DNA from 3 places in the Ensifer sp. ENS08 genome. Region 3 is predicted to be linked to each of the others. Evidence: predicted binding sites of a transcription regulator. Region 3 holds the regulator's gene; each other region holds the start of a gene.

Region 1 (4,211 bases), 280 kb from region 3:
CTTGCGCCCTGGCTGATGCGATAGAGCGGCGGCACGGCGAGATAGAGGTGACCGCCGCGGATCAGTTCGGGCATCTCCTGGTAGAAGAAGGTGATCAGCAGCGAGGCGATATGCGCGCCGTCGACGTCGGCGTCGGTCATGACGACGATGCGCTCGTAGCGCAGATCCTCTTCCCGGTACTTGCTGCGGGTGCCGCAGCCAAGCGCCTGGATGAGGTCGGCAATCTGCTGGTTGGCGCCGAGCTTTTCGCGACCGGCGCTCGCCACGTTGAGGATCTTGCCGCGCAAGGGCAGGATCGCCTGGTTGGCGCGGTTGCGCGCCTGCTTCGCCGAGCCGCCTGCTGAGTCCCCTTCGACGATGAAGAGTTCGGCACCTTCAGCAGTGTTCTGCGAGCAGTCGGCAAGCTTGCCGGGCAGGCGCAGCTTGCGCACGGCCGTCTTGCGGTTGACTTCCTTTTCCTTGCGCCGGCGCACGCGCTCCTCGGCGCGCTCGACCACCCAGTCGAGCAGCTTGTCGGCCTCGGCCGGATTGTCGGTAAGGTAGTGGTCGAAGGGATCGCGCAGCGCATTTTCGACGATGCGTTGTGCTTCGACTGTCGCTAGCTTGTCCTTGGTCTGGCCGACGAATTCCGGTTCGCGGATGAACACCGACAGCATTCCGGCGGCTGAAATCATCACGTCATCGGTGGTGATGAGCGCTGCACGCTTGTTCTGCTTCAGCTCGGCATAGTTCTTCAGTCCCTTGGTCAGCGCGATGCGGAAGCCCGCCTCGTGCGTACCGCCCTCAGGCGTCGGAATGGTGTTGCAGTAGGAATGAACCTGCTGGTCGCCGCCATACCAGGTGACCGCCCATTCGAGCGAACCGTGACCGTTGGCCTTCTCCGATTTGCCGGCGAAGATCTCGCGGGTAACGGTGAATTCCTTGCCGAGCGTCGCCGCCAGATAGTCCTTCAGGCCGCCAGGGAAGTGAAAGACGGCCTTGTCCGGGATCTCCGAACCTTCCTGCAGCAATGACGGATCGCAGGACCAGCGGATCTCGACGCCACCGAAGAGATAGGCTTTCGAGCGCGCCATGCGGAAAAGCCGGCCGGGCTCGAAATGCGCGTGCGGTCCGAAAATATCCGGGTCCGGATGGAAGCGGACGCGCGTGCCGCGGCGATTGTGCACGTCGCCGAGTTCCTCGAGCCCGCCCTGCGGAATGCCGCGGGAGAAGCGCTGGCGATAGAGCTTGCGATTGCGGGCAACCTCGACTTCGAGCGCGTCGGAGAGCGCGTTGACGACGGAAACGCCGACGCCGTGCAGACCGCCCGAGGTCTCGTAGGCCTTGCCATCGAACTTGCCGCCGGCATGGAGCACCGTCATGACGACTTCGAGCGTCGACTTGCCGGGGAATTTCGGATGGTTTTCGACCGGGATGCCGCGGCCGTTGTCGGTGACCGTCAGGAACCCGTCCGCGTCGAGATGGACCTCGATGAAGTTCGCATGGCCGGCGACCGCTTCGTCCATCGAGTTGTCGATGACTTCGGCAAAGAGATGGTGGAGCGCCTTCTCGTCGGTGCCGCCGATATACATGCCCGGACGACGACGGACCGGCTCAAGGCCCTCGAGCACCTCGATCGCCGACGCATCGTAATCGCTGCCATCGCTGCCTTTCGGGGCAGGGCGCGGCTCTTCGCGCGCGATGGGGGCTGCAGCCACGGCCGGCTTGGCGCTCGGCTGTACGGCCTTCGGTTGCTCGGGCATTGAGAAGAGGTCGCTGTTGTCGTCCATGGGGCCGTTCGGATCGTTCCTGTCGTTCGGGAATGCCAGAGGCCATAGCAAGCCCCAGGCTCTGCCGCCATCCCCCGGCGGTCGAATCACCTGAATTCTGCCAGACTCTCACAGGATACGCGAACAAAAGGAGAATTTCTGGCGCCGGCCGCCGATGATTTTTCGCACGAACGGCCGTGTTTCGGGCCAAGTGTTGCTTTGCGGTGCGGCCAATGGCAAGGCTTGCGGCGAAAGAGGGAGCCCGTCATTTGGCCGTGTCCACAGTTGTTTTTCCGTTTCGTGCCTGCCTGTTCGCCCTGGCCTTGGCAATTGCCGCCTCGCCGGCAGAGGCGCAGACGCTCAAGCCCTACAAGGACGATCTGTTCTCCTATGCCAAGGTGCTTGGCCAGGAGGATGGCGGTGACGATCTGACGATCGACTACCAGGAACTGCGGGATATCAACGAACGCGACGAAATCCCCGAACGCCGGGTGAAGCGCGCCTATGTGTCGCTTGGCGTGAAGAACGAGCAGGCCAATGAAACGCTCGATATCGGTGGCCGCGCGCTCGACGTGACCCGTGTCGGCCCCGATCGCGGCGCCGGCTTCTCGGTCATCTTCATCCATGGCCGCGGCGGCGACCGTCGGCTCGGTGCCAACGACTTTTCCTTCGGTGGAAACTTCAACCGGCTGAAGAACCTCGCCGTCGCAAATGGCGGCGTCTATTACGCCCCGAGCGTCCGGTCCTTCGATACGGCAGGTGCCGCCGATATCGCCGGCCTGGTTCGATACGCGTCCGAACGTTCCGGAGGCCGTCCGGTCGTGCTCGCCTGCGCCTCGATGGGAAGCTTCATCTGCTGGGGTGTCTCGCGCGACGCCTCCGCCGTCGCAGCACTCTCCGGCATGATGGTCATGGGCGGCGTCAGTGATCCGGACTTCACGAAAAGTGCCGCCTACAAGGCGAAGCTGCCGATGTTCTTCAGCCATGGAAGCCGTGACAGCGTCTATCCCGCCGAAGGCCAGAAGGCGCTCTATCGCTCTCTCAAGGCCAAGGGCTATCCGACGCGCTTCGTGCTTTTCGAAACCGGCTCGCACGGAACGCCAGTGCGCATGACCGACTGGCGCGATGCGCTGAACTGGATCGGCAGCCGCTAATGCATGTCGCGCAAAAGTGTGCAGCGGTTTTGCGGCAGCGACATGCATCAAAACAAGAGCCTAAGGCCTGGCGTGTGAATCTTCGTTCACGCGACAGGCGATAGGCGTCGCCCTGCTGCTGTGGATTTGTTAACCAGCCCGCCAATTTGCGAGCGAAACCAAGGCCTACGTTTCCACTCTGGAAAGTTGAAGTCGTGATGATACCGGCAACTATGGCTGGGATGGACTTCATGGACGCGCGCACCGAGACACGGCACATTCCGCTGTGTGTGGATCTTGACGGCACTTTGCTGGCCGCCGACACCCTGTGGGAAGGGGCGGCGATCATCCTGCTGCGCAATCCGCTGATGCTGTTTCCGATGCTGGTCTGGCTGGCAAAAGGTAAGGCACGCCTGAAGCACGAAGTGGCCCTTAGATCCGGTCGCCGTGCGGAAGACTGGCCTTATCGGCAGGCCGTCATCGACCGGCTCATGGAGGAAAAGAAGAGCGGGCGAGAACTCGTCCTCGTGACCGGCGCAGCACCGTCCGTCGCAAAAGACATTGCCGCCCATGTCGGCATGTTCTCCTCGGTCATGCATTCGACCGACGCGCTCAACCTGACGAGCAGCAACAAGCGCCGGGCGCTGGTAGAGCGGTACGGCGACGGCGCCTTCGACTACATGGGCAACAGCCGTGACGATATCGCCGTCTTTGAGGTGGCACGCCGCGCGATCGTGGTCTCGCCCGATGCGGCCGCGGAAAAATGGCGTCGCACCCATGATGCCGAACGGCTCGATACCGGCAAGGTCAGCGTGCTTGCGCCGCTGAAGTCGATCCGCGTGCATCAATGGGCGAAAAACGTGCTCATCGGCGTGCCGATGATCCTCAACCACGAGGTGCTGCATTTCGATGCGATCGTCAGCGTCATCATCGCCTTCTTTGCCTTCAGCTTCCTCGCATCCGCCGTCTACGTCATCAACGATCTCTCGGACCTTGCCAACGATCGCCGCCATGCGAAGAAACGTTACCGGCCGCTCGCGAGCGGCCAGATGTCCGTGCCGACAGCGCTGGTGCTTGCAGGCTGCCTCATCATCGCGTCCGTGGCGCTGACCCTTCTGTTGCCCTGGAAGTTTGCCGGGGTGCTCGCCTTCTACGCCTGCGCGACGACGGCCTATACCTTCGTGCTGAAGCGCAAGCTGCTCGTCGACGTGTTCACGCTCGCCGGCCTCTACACCACACGCATCGTCGCTGGTGCGGCCGCGACCGGCACGGAACTGTCCTTCTGGCTGGTGTCCTTTGCGATCTTCTTCTTCCTGAGCCTCGCGCTGGT
Region 2 (4,211 bases), on a different contig from region 3:
TCTGCGCGTCGCCGGGGCGCTGGTTTTCCGCCGCGTTGACCAGTTCGTCATAGGAGCGGATACGCGCCTTGGACTTGGCCTGACGAGCCTTGGGGCTGGATGCGATCCATTCCTGTTCGCGAGCGATCGCCTTCTGGCGGGACGCCTCTTCGCGACCTTCCTGCTGCATGCGCTTGGCCTTCGCAACCAGGTAGGCCGAGTAGTTGCCCTCGTAGGGGATGCTGCGGCCGCGGTCGAGCTCGAGGATCCAGCCGGTGACGTTGTCGAGGAAGTAACGGTCGTGGGTGATCATCAGCACGGCGCCCGGATACTCGCGCAGGTGCTTTTCGAGCCAGGCGATCGTCTCGGCGTCGAGGTGGTTGGTCGGTTCGTCGAGGAGCAGCAGGTCCGGCTGCGAGAGCAGCAGCTTGCAGAGCGCGACACGACGCTTTTCACCGCCCGACAGGTTGGTGACTTCCGCGTCGCCCGGCGGGCAGCGCAGCGCTTCCATGGCCATTTCGACCTGACTTTCCAGATCCCAGAGGTTCTGGCTGTCGATGATATCCTGGAGCTTGGCGCCCTCTTCCGCCGTCTCGTCGGAATAGTTCATCATCAGTTCGTTGTAGCGGTCGACGATCGCCTTCTTCTTGGCAACCCCTTCCATGGCGTTTTCAAGCACCGTCTTCGTCGGATCGAGCTGCGGCTCCTGCGGCAGGTATCCGACGGTCGCACCTTCGGCCACCCAGGCCTCGCCGGTGAATTCCTTGTCGAGGCCGGCCATGATGCGCAGAACCGTCGACTTACCGGCGCCGTTGGGGCCGAGGATACCGATCTTGGCATCCGGGTAGAACGACAGATGAACGTTCTCGAGAACCTTCTTCGCGCCGTAGGACTTATTAAGCCCGGCCATATGATAGATGAACTGACGTGCCATGAGGGAATGCTCCGCAGGGATAAGGAAATTTGCCCGCTATGTAGGCGAATTATAGGAAGGGGGCAATGATCAAAGGCATCCGCCCCCGCCCTATCCCAAAACGAACATCCCCATCGGAACGCCCGGCAGGCTCTCCCGGAAGGCGCCTAAAGCCGGCGCGGTCCAGGCCGCACCATAAGGCGCTGCCACGGCCGACCGGGCGAAACGCCCTACCCGCGACCGGCAGTATCGGCGATACCCTTGGCGCATTTGAACTCGGTCGTGCCTGCGGCCTGGATCAGCGGCCCGAGGCTCGCAGCCTTCATGACATCGCCCGTGAGCCCGATCGTCAGCCCGGTGATGATGCTGCGGCCCTGCACGGTCTGGCAGCGCATGCGCACCCGGTCGCCGGCTCCAGCGCCAAAACTCTGGTCGAAGGCCTGCTTGATCGCCGCCTCATCGAGTTCCGCACCCACACGCTGGCGGAAAAGTGCCCCGACCGCCGAGCGGTTGAGCTCTTCCAGCATGCGCAGCTGCACCGAGAAATAGTCGTCGACCGAGCCGCTCTGGCAGGTGCCGCTTCGCAGCCACTGGTGCCGGTCGAGACCGGACTGTACCCCGGGCATGGCGATAAGCAGCCGCGCCGCGGTGTCGTCGGCCATGGCAAGCTTCGGCAGCTCTAGCCAGCTGCCCTTGCGGTCGGTTGCCCGCGCTTCTGCCGCGACCCCGCAATAGCTCTTGCGCAGCGGCCACAGGCCATGCAGCGAGAGGTTGGTGGCATCGAAGCGTTCCGCCGTCTGGCTCTCGCATTCCTTGCGTTGCGGCCGCGTCTCGCAGAAACCGGGCTGCCAGCTGACCGCCAGTACGTAGTCGGTGCGGCTGGTTGAACTTGCCGGCGCAGCACCCTTGGATGCGTCTTCACCGGCAGCAAAGGCGCCGGAACCAAGCAACAGCGTCAGCGCCGCCAGGATGCCCGCCACAGAACCTGATATCGCTTTACAAAAACGGACCATGATATACTCCCGCAAAAACAAAACGGGAACAAATATCGCCCAAAACGGGAAAATTGCAACCCCTAATGTAATGCACCGTCAAATCGCTTGTGACCTCATGCGCAACGATCAACAAGCGGCGATTGCCTTTGCCACGCAAATCGATTTGAAATCTCAAAGGTCTGTCGATTGCTTCCGGGAGTAGAGATGTTCGGGCAGGTGAAGACGCATCAGAGCCCGACCGGTGCCAGCTTGAGCTGGCGGCATTTTCCGGCAACCACAGAAGCCCGTGGCATCCTTCTCGTCAGCCATGGCCTTGCCGAGCATTCCGGCCGATATGCCCGCTTTGCCGAGGCGATGGCCGGCCACGGCTTCCATGTCTATGCCCACGACCATCGCGGCCACGGCGCGACGCAGGCGCCTGACGCCCAGCTTGGGATGTTCGCAAGCCGCGACGGCCTCGACAAGATATTCGCGGACATCCGGGCAGTGCGGGAGATTGCGACCACCGCCCATCCGGGCTTGCCGGTCATCCTCTTCGGCCATTCCATGGGTGGACTGATCGCGCTCAATGCCGCCGAAACCGATCCCGGCCTCTACGATGCGCTTGCCGTCTGGAACTCCAACTTCCGGCCGGGCCTTGCCGGCCGTGGCGGACAGGTGATCCTGAAGATCGAAAAGGCGCTCAAAGGGTCTGACGTGCCGAGCCCGCTTCTGACCAAGCTCACCTTCGGCATGTGGGGCGGCGCCATCAAGGATCGCAAGACCGATCTCGACTGGTTGTCGCGCGACGATGCCGAGGTCGCCAAATACGCCGCCGACCCGCTCTGCGGCTTCGATGCGACGGTCTCGCTCTGGCTCGATCTTTTCCGCCTGTCCTTCGATGGAGCCCGGCCCGACCGGCTGGCGCGGCTCCGGAAAAACCTGCCCATTCATCTCGTCGGCGGCAGCGCTGACCCGTCGACCGAGATGGGCAACGCCGTCCGCTGGCTTGGCACGAAGATGAAAGCCGCCGGTCTCAGCGACGTTAGCGTCACCGTCTATGACGGCATGCGCCACGAAACACTGAACGAACTCGGCCGGGACCAGGCGACGGCCGACTTTGCCGCCTGGTGCCTGCGCGCCGTCGCAGGGCGGCGCTGACCGGGAATATCATGGCCGACATGTCGCTTCCCAAGATCGCCGCCGACCACAACCGCATCTCCTTCGGGCTGACGCTGATGGTGATCTCGGTGCTTCTGTCGCCGCTGATCGACATCTTCGCCAAGCTCGCGATCGCCACCGTTCCCTCGGCCGAAATCACCGCCGTGCGCTTTCTGCTGCAGGTCGTCTTCATCCTGCCGATCGTGCTCTTCCGCGGCAGCCTGTTTGATCTCACCTGGAAGAAGACCGGGCTGCACGCGTTGCGCGGCGGTCTGCTGGTCGTGACCATGCTCTCCTTCATTACCACGCTGAAGGTCATGGAAGTCGCCGACGCGATCGCGATCTTCTTCGTCGAGCCGATCATCCTCACGATCCTTGGCAGCATCTTCCTGAAGGAGACGATCGGCTGGCGGCGCTACACCGCCTGCGGCGTCGGCTTCTTCGGCGCGCTGCTCGTCATCCAGCCGAGCATGCAGGAGGTCGGCTGGATCGCCCTTCTGCCTGTTGTGGCCGCCTTCGGTCTTGCCGTTTTCCTGCTCGTCACCCGCATGGTCGCGCAAAATGAGGACCCCTGGTCGATGCAGTTTCACGCCGGCGTCTGGGGCGCGCTCTTCTGTCTCGTGCTGCTTTATTTCGGCGAAGGCACCGGTTCCGGCATCTTCGATCCGGTCTGGCCGGAAGGGTACACCTGGTATTACCTGCTCGGCGTCGGCGTCACCGCCACCATTTCAGGCGTGCTCGGCGTCTATGCCTATCGCGCCGCCCCGGCCTCGGTGCTGGCGCCGCTGCAGTATCTCGAAATCGTTTCGGCCACGATCTTCGGCTGGCTCGTCTTCGGCGACCTGCCCGACGCGCTGAAGTGGCTCGGCATCGCCATCATCATCGGCTCCGGCCTCTACATCATCTGGCGCGAGCGCCGCGTGCACAAGGACACGAGCGTCGCTCCGGTGTCGCCAGCCATCTGAAAACAAAGCCATCTGAAAACAAAAGAAAGACCATCGGGAGGAATATCATGAAAACTGGAGGTCAGCTCATCGTTGACGCGCTCGTCGCCAACGGGGTGAAGCGCATCGCCTGCGTGCCGGGGGAAAGCTATCTCGCCGTGCTCGACGCGCTCTACGACACCGACATCGACGTGCTCGTCTGCCGCCAGGAAGGCGGGGCCGCGATGATGGCGGATGCCT
Region 3 (4,211 bases):
AGGCTCGCGACGACGCGCCCCTCGAAGGCCAGCGCCAAGGTGTTCTTGCGAACGAATTCGGTAAAGAAGTCGGTGTTGGAAAAGTTGACGACAAGGGCCTTGGCGCCGGTCAGATCAACACCGAACGCAACGGCCGGCCACTGACGACCACGGTCGAGCTGCAAGGCAACATCGTATTCCCGCTGCGGCTCGATGGATTTCCATTCGGCATTGCCGATCGAAAGAAACGCCAGGTTCGTCGATCCCCGCGGATAAAAGCCGATACGAAGGATAGCGCCGGCGTCATAGCTCGTCGCCGCGTAACACGAGCCTCCCAGGGAAGGATCGGATCCCACCGTCCAGGCGTTGATCCGTTTCCAGATATTCGAACGCCCTTCTTCGGCAGACGCCGCTCCAGCCGTGAGCAACAGGCCGAGCACCACCAACGACAATCTATGCATGCAACCACCCCACTTTCCACGCAAAGTTATCTTTTTTTAGAGGCCTGTCGAGACGGTGAAGGCCCTTCCCCGCAGGGATTTTTGCGCGCCCCAGGCCCGATGCGAAAGCTGGCAGCTCCGATGCATTCTCCGCGCCGGTCCATGAAGAACGGCCGAGACGAGGTCGAGATGGAGCGGCTGGCGCAAATCAGCCACAGCCTGCGGGCAAAGAGCTGTTGAACATGGCAGAGTGATCGCCATGCTTGCTGGACTTCGGAACGAAAGCGCGGTTCACATCGTTTACCAACCCTTAGTCCCACCCCTTCATCAAGTGGACGATCACCGTGCTTGCCGCCCTGCTTCTCGCTTCGATAGTCGCATCGCCCAATATGCCTGACGTCAAGCTCAGTGCCGCGACGGTGGATGAACTCCAGACCGATTTCGAACGGGCCGTACCGTGCCATCAGATCGATGGACGCAATGTTTGGAAGGGCGCGCTCGCGTTCTACATCCAGTCCTTCGTTTATGACGGCGATACGCCCGTTGCGACCGATGCGGCCGACGCAGTGCTTCCGGAAGACAACAGCGCCGAGACGGTGAAGGAGTTCGAAGACGCCTGCTCGGCCTCGCAAGCGACTTAAGTCTCTCCGCGAAGAGAGCCGCGATTCGTTCGAATCACGCGCGCGACCGGCCTGCCCGGCGCTGTTTTGGGACGCAACCGTCGCCGAAAACCGCCCCGCTCCCGCAAAAGTGACCAATCGACCCCCACAGAAGCAGCCAATTGCCTGAATTCACGGAATTTTAGGCACTTGCGGAACACATATGGAACAGATAGTGTCTGTTCTTGATTTGTTTCACGCCTCTGGAGCGACGTGCCATGCTGACCCGCAAGCAACAGGAATTGCTTCTGTTCATCCACGAACGCATGAAGGAGTCGGGCGTACCGCCGTCTTTCGATGAAATGAAGGATGCGCTCGACCTGGCGTCGAAGTCCGGCATTCACCGTTTGATCACGGCGCTCGAAGAACGCGGGTTCATTCGCCGGTTGCCGAACCGGGCGCGCGCGCTCGAAGTCATCAAGCTTCCGGAAGCCTACGCCGCCGGCCAGCAACAGCCGCGCAGAGGCTTCTCGCCGAGCGTGATCGAGGGCAGCCTCGGAAAGCCGCCGGCCGCCGCTCCTGCCACGCCGAAGCCGGCGCCGGTCGCCGAAAGCACGTCTGTTTCCGTCCCGGTGATGGGCCGCATCGCTGCCGGCGTGCCGATCTCGGCGATCCAGAACAACACCCATGACATTACCGTTCCGCTCGACATGATCGGCAGCGGCGAGCATTACGCCCTCGAAGTAAAGGGCGATTCGATGATCGAGGCCGGCATCTTCGATGGCGACACGGTGATCATCCGCAACGGCAACTCGGCCAATCCCGGCGACATCATCGTGGCGCTCGTGGACGACGAGGAAGCGACGCTGAAGCGCTTCCGTCGCAAGGGCGCGTCGATTGCGCTCGAAGCGGCCAACCCCGCCTACGAGACGCGCATTTTCGGACCGGATCGCGTGAAAATCCAGGGCAAGCTCGTCGGGCTGATCCGCCGCTACCATTGAATTCCAGGCAGAACGCCGAATCAAAAGAGCCTCGCCACTGAAAGTGGCGAGGCTCTTTCCATTTAAGGCGACCTGAAATCCAGATCGCTTATTCGTGGATCGTGTATTCGCCGAGTTCGCAGAGATCCTGCGTGTCCTCGGTCGTATCGAGGGCCGAGCCTTCCTCGAATTCGAATCGCATGTCGTATTTGCAGACGTCCCGCCCGTCGGCAATGGTGATCTCCATGCTCTCGCCGGGGTTCAGGACCTGCCGACCGAAAACATCGTCTTCCCATTCATTGACGCCGACCGGCGACGTATAGAAATTCGTCAGTACCGCGCCGGTGTTGTTCTTCAGCTGGAAAACCAGGTCGTCCGCGCGCGCCTCCATAGCGGTCGCCGCAAAACACGCCAACGCCGTCAGGATCAGTCTCTTTTTCATTGATGCCATTGCCTCCGTTCTTAATGTTGACGGACGCTACCGATGCGGTTGATCTCAGCGGAGTCATCGTTCCCCCTCTACCGAATTCACCGAAGCGATAAGATCCGACGGAGGCATAGGAGACGTGGCTTGCGCGGACGTGTCGCGAATTTTACCGCGCTGCCCTAAGGCAGAACGCCAAACCAAATTTAACGAGGTGAGATTATTGGAGGCCTCGCCCGGAATTGAACCGGGGTACAAGGATTTGCAGTCCTCTGCGTCACCACTCCGCCACGAGGCCTCACAGCTCGGATAACCAAGCGTTGGCGCGGATTTAGAATGATTGCAGAAAAACCGCAAGAGGCATTTTCTGAAAAACGCGCCGTCGAATTGCAGGACGGATACTTTCCACAGAACGATCGACGATGTCCGCCGATCGTCTCCCAGCTGATCTCAGCACCAGGGCGTCGGGCGCCCTTCCCACGGCCGCACGAGCCCCTCGGAAACGAGTACACGTCCAAGAGATTGGTCACCGCGGGTGACCAGGCGCAGTTTCTCGCCGGCCTTGGCATCTGATCGCCCTCCCGCCGAGATCAGCCTGAAGTCGCCTGCATTCAGCAATTCGCGCAGGCGCTGCTTGGCGTAGAAGCCGCGCGAACGCTCCTTGTCGCAGCTTGCCTGGCGGATTCGCGGTGCATCGACATCGGCGACGCGGATCGTCTCGCCATGGAAGACGAAGGTCGCGCCATCGATCACGCAGTTGTCGTTGCGAATGCCGCAAAAATAGAACTGATCGGTACGGATGGATGCCGTCTTCACCTCTTCATTGGGCCGCACGAGAGGGGTTGGCGGCGTGACGCCGACATTCACCGACGGCACCGGGGCGGCCAGGACAACCTTCGTCGCCGGGTTGGGCTTCGGATTTGGTTTGTGCCTATCCGCCTGCTGCGCAACGCGCTCCTGCGCTTCAGGAACCGCGCGCTGAGGCTTCGGCTTCGTTTCCGATCGCGATGCAAGGGCCATGACATCCGAAACCACCGGCCAGTGCCGCAAATCGGCGCGATGGTCGTAGGCCATGACGCCGCCAAGGGTGAGCGCTGCGGCCAGATACCACGGCGCCATGCCGCCCTGTTTGCTGGTGCTTCGGCCCGAACTGCGGCGTCGACGTTTCGTAGTGGCTTTGGCCATCGGTCCCCATCCTGATTCGAGACCGCATTATGCGTTTGATGGGTTGCCGAAAAGTTTTCGAGGGCACCCCAACAGAGGGGAAGACCGCGAGGAACCGGTCATTCGCCTGCGCGGCCACGGCCCTTGTTGAGAGATTCGGAATTGGTACGGGACGGCCGCGAGGAACCGAAAACTGCCGACCGCCCTGCCTCGACAACAAGATCGTTAAATCGGCGTCCGGCTCAGGAGCCGTTCGAGGAGTTGGCCTTCCCGCGCCAGCGCGCCCACCAGACGGCCAGACGACGACGGCGGCGGCGAACCGAGGGAATGTCGTGGGAAAGCACGATCAGGCCCAACGGTATCATCCAGAAGCCCAGCACGGGCAGGAAACCGAGAAAACCGCAGAACACCAGCAGCGAACCCAGCAGGATGCGCAGCAGCGGAGAGTCGGGCAGCGCGATACGCCATTTGCCCAGCACGATCTGTCGTGTTTGCGGATCAATGCCGAAATGCGTCTGCTTCCTGTTTTTATTCATCATTCCCTATCCGGCGTGTTTTCCCACAATTGGGGACTTCTCCACAGCCTCGCAACGGAACTTGTCATTTTTTTTGAAAAAAGCGCTTG

What was found. The regulator LexA, encoded in region 3, represses DNA repair genes until DNA is damaged. The targets are predictions, from matches to a motif close to TGTTCNNNNTGTGTTCNG.
Region 1: a site for LexA is predicted at 1,889-1,906, ahead of parE (DNA topoisomerase IV subunit B). Genes of this name have one in related genera too.
Region 2: a site for LexA is predicted at 1,919-1,936, ahead of IB272_RS06235 (ribonuclease). Genes of this name have one in related genera too.

What each region holds. Positions count from the first base shown of each region.
Region 1 covers NZ_JACVBF010000003.1:334,040-338,250, reverse strand. Annotated here, with positions in the region: gene parE (DNA topoisomerase IV subunit B) at 1-1,769, opposite strand, end outside; gene IB272_RS11630 (phospholipase) at 1,982-2,902, shown strand; gene IB272_RS11625 (UbiA family prenyltransferase) at 3,133-4,211, shown strand, end outside.
Region 2 covers NZ_JACVBF010000002.1:144,685-148,895, reverse strand. Annotated here, with positions in the region: gene ettA (energy-dependent translational throttle protein EttA) at 1-913, opposite strand, end outside; gene IB272_RS06235 (ribonuclease) at 1,123-1,905, opposite strand; gene IB272_RS06230 (alpha/beta hydrolase) at 2,092-3,027, shown strand; gene IB272_RS06225 (DMT family transporter) at 3,039-3,992, shown strand; gene IB272_RS06220 (thiamine pyrophosphate-binding protein) at 4,040-4,211, shown strand, end outside.
Region 3 covers NZ_JACVBF010000003.1:54,472-58,682, forward strand. Annotated here, with positions in the region: gene IB272_RS10210 (hypothetical protein) at 1-440, opposite strand, end outside; gene IB272_RS10215 (hypothetical protein) at 764-1,060, shown strand; gene lexA (transcriptional repressor LexA) at 1,297-2,019, shown strand; gene IB272_RS10225 (hypothetical protein) at 2,108-2,440, opposite strand; tRNA gene IB272_RS10230 (tRNA-Cys) at 2,647-2,720, opposite strand; gene IB272_RS10235 (thermonuclease family protein) at 2,873-3,607, opposite strand; gene IB272_RS10240 (hypothetical protein) at 3,829-4,122, opposite strand.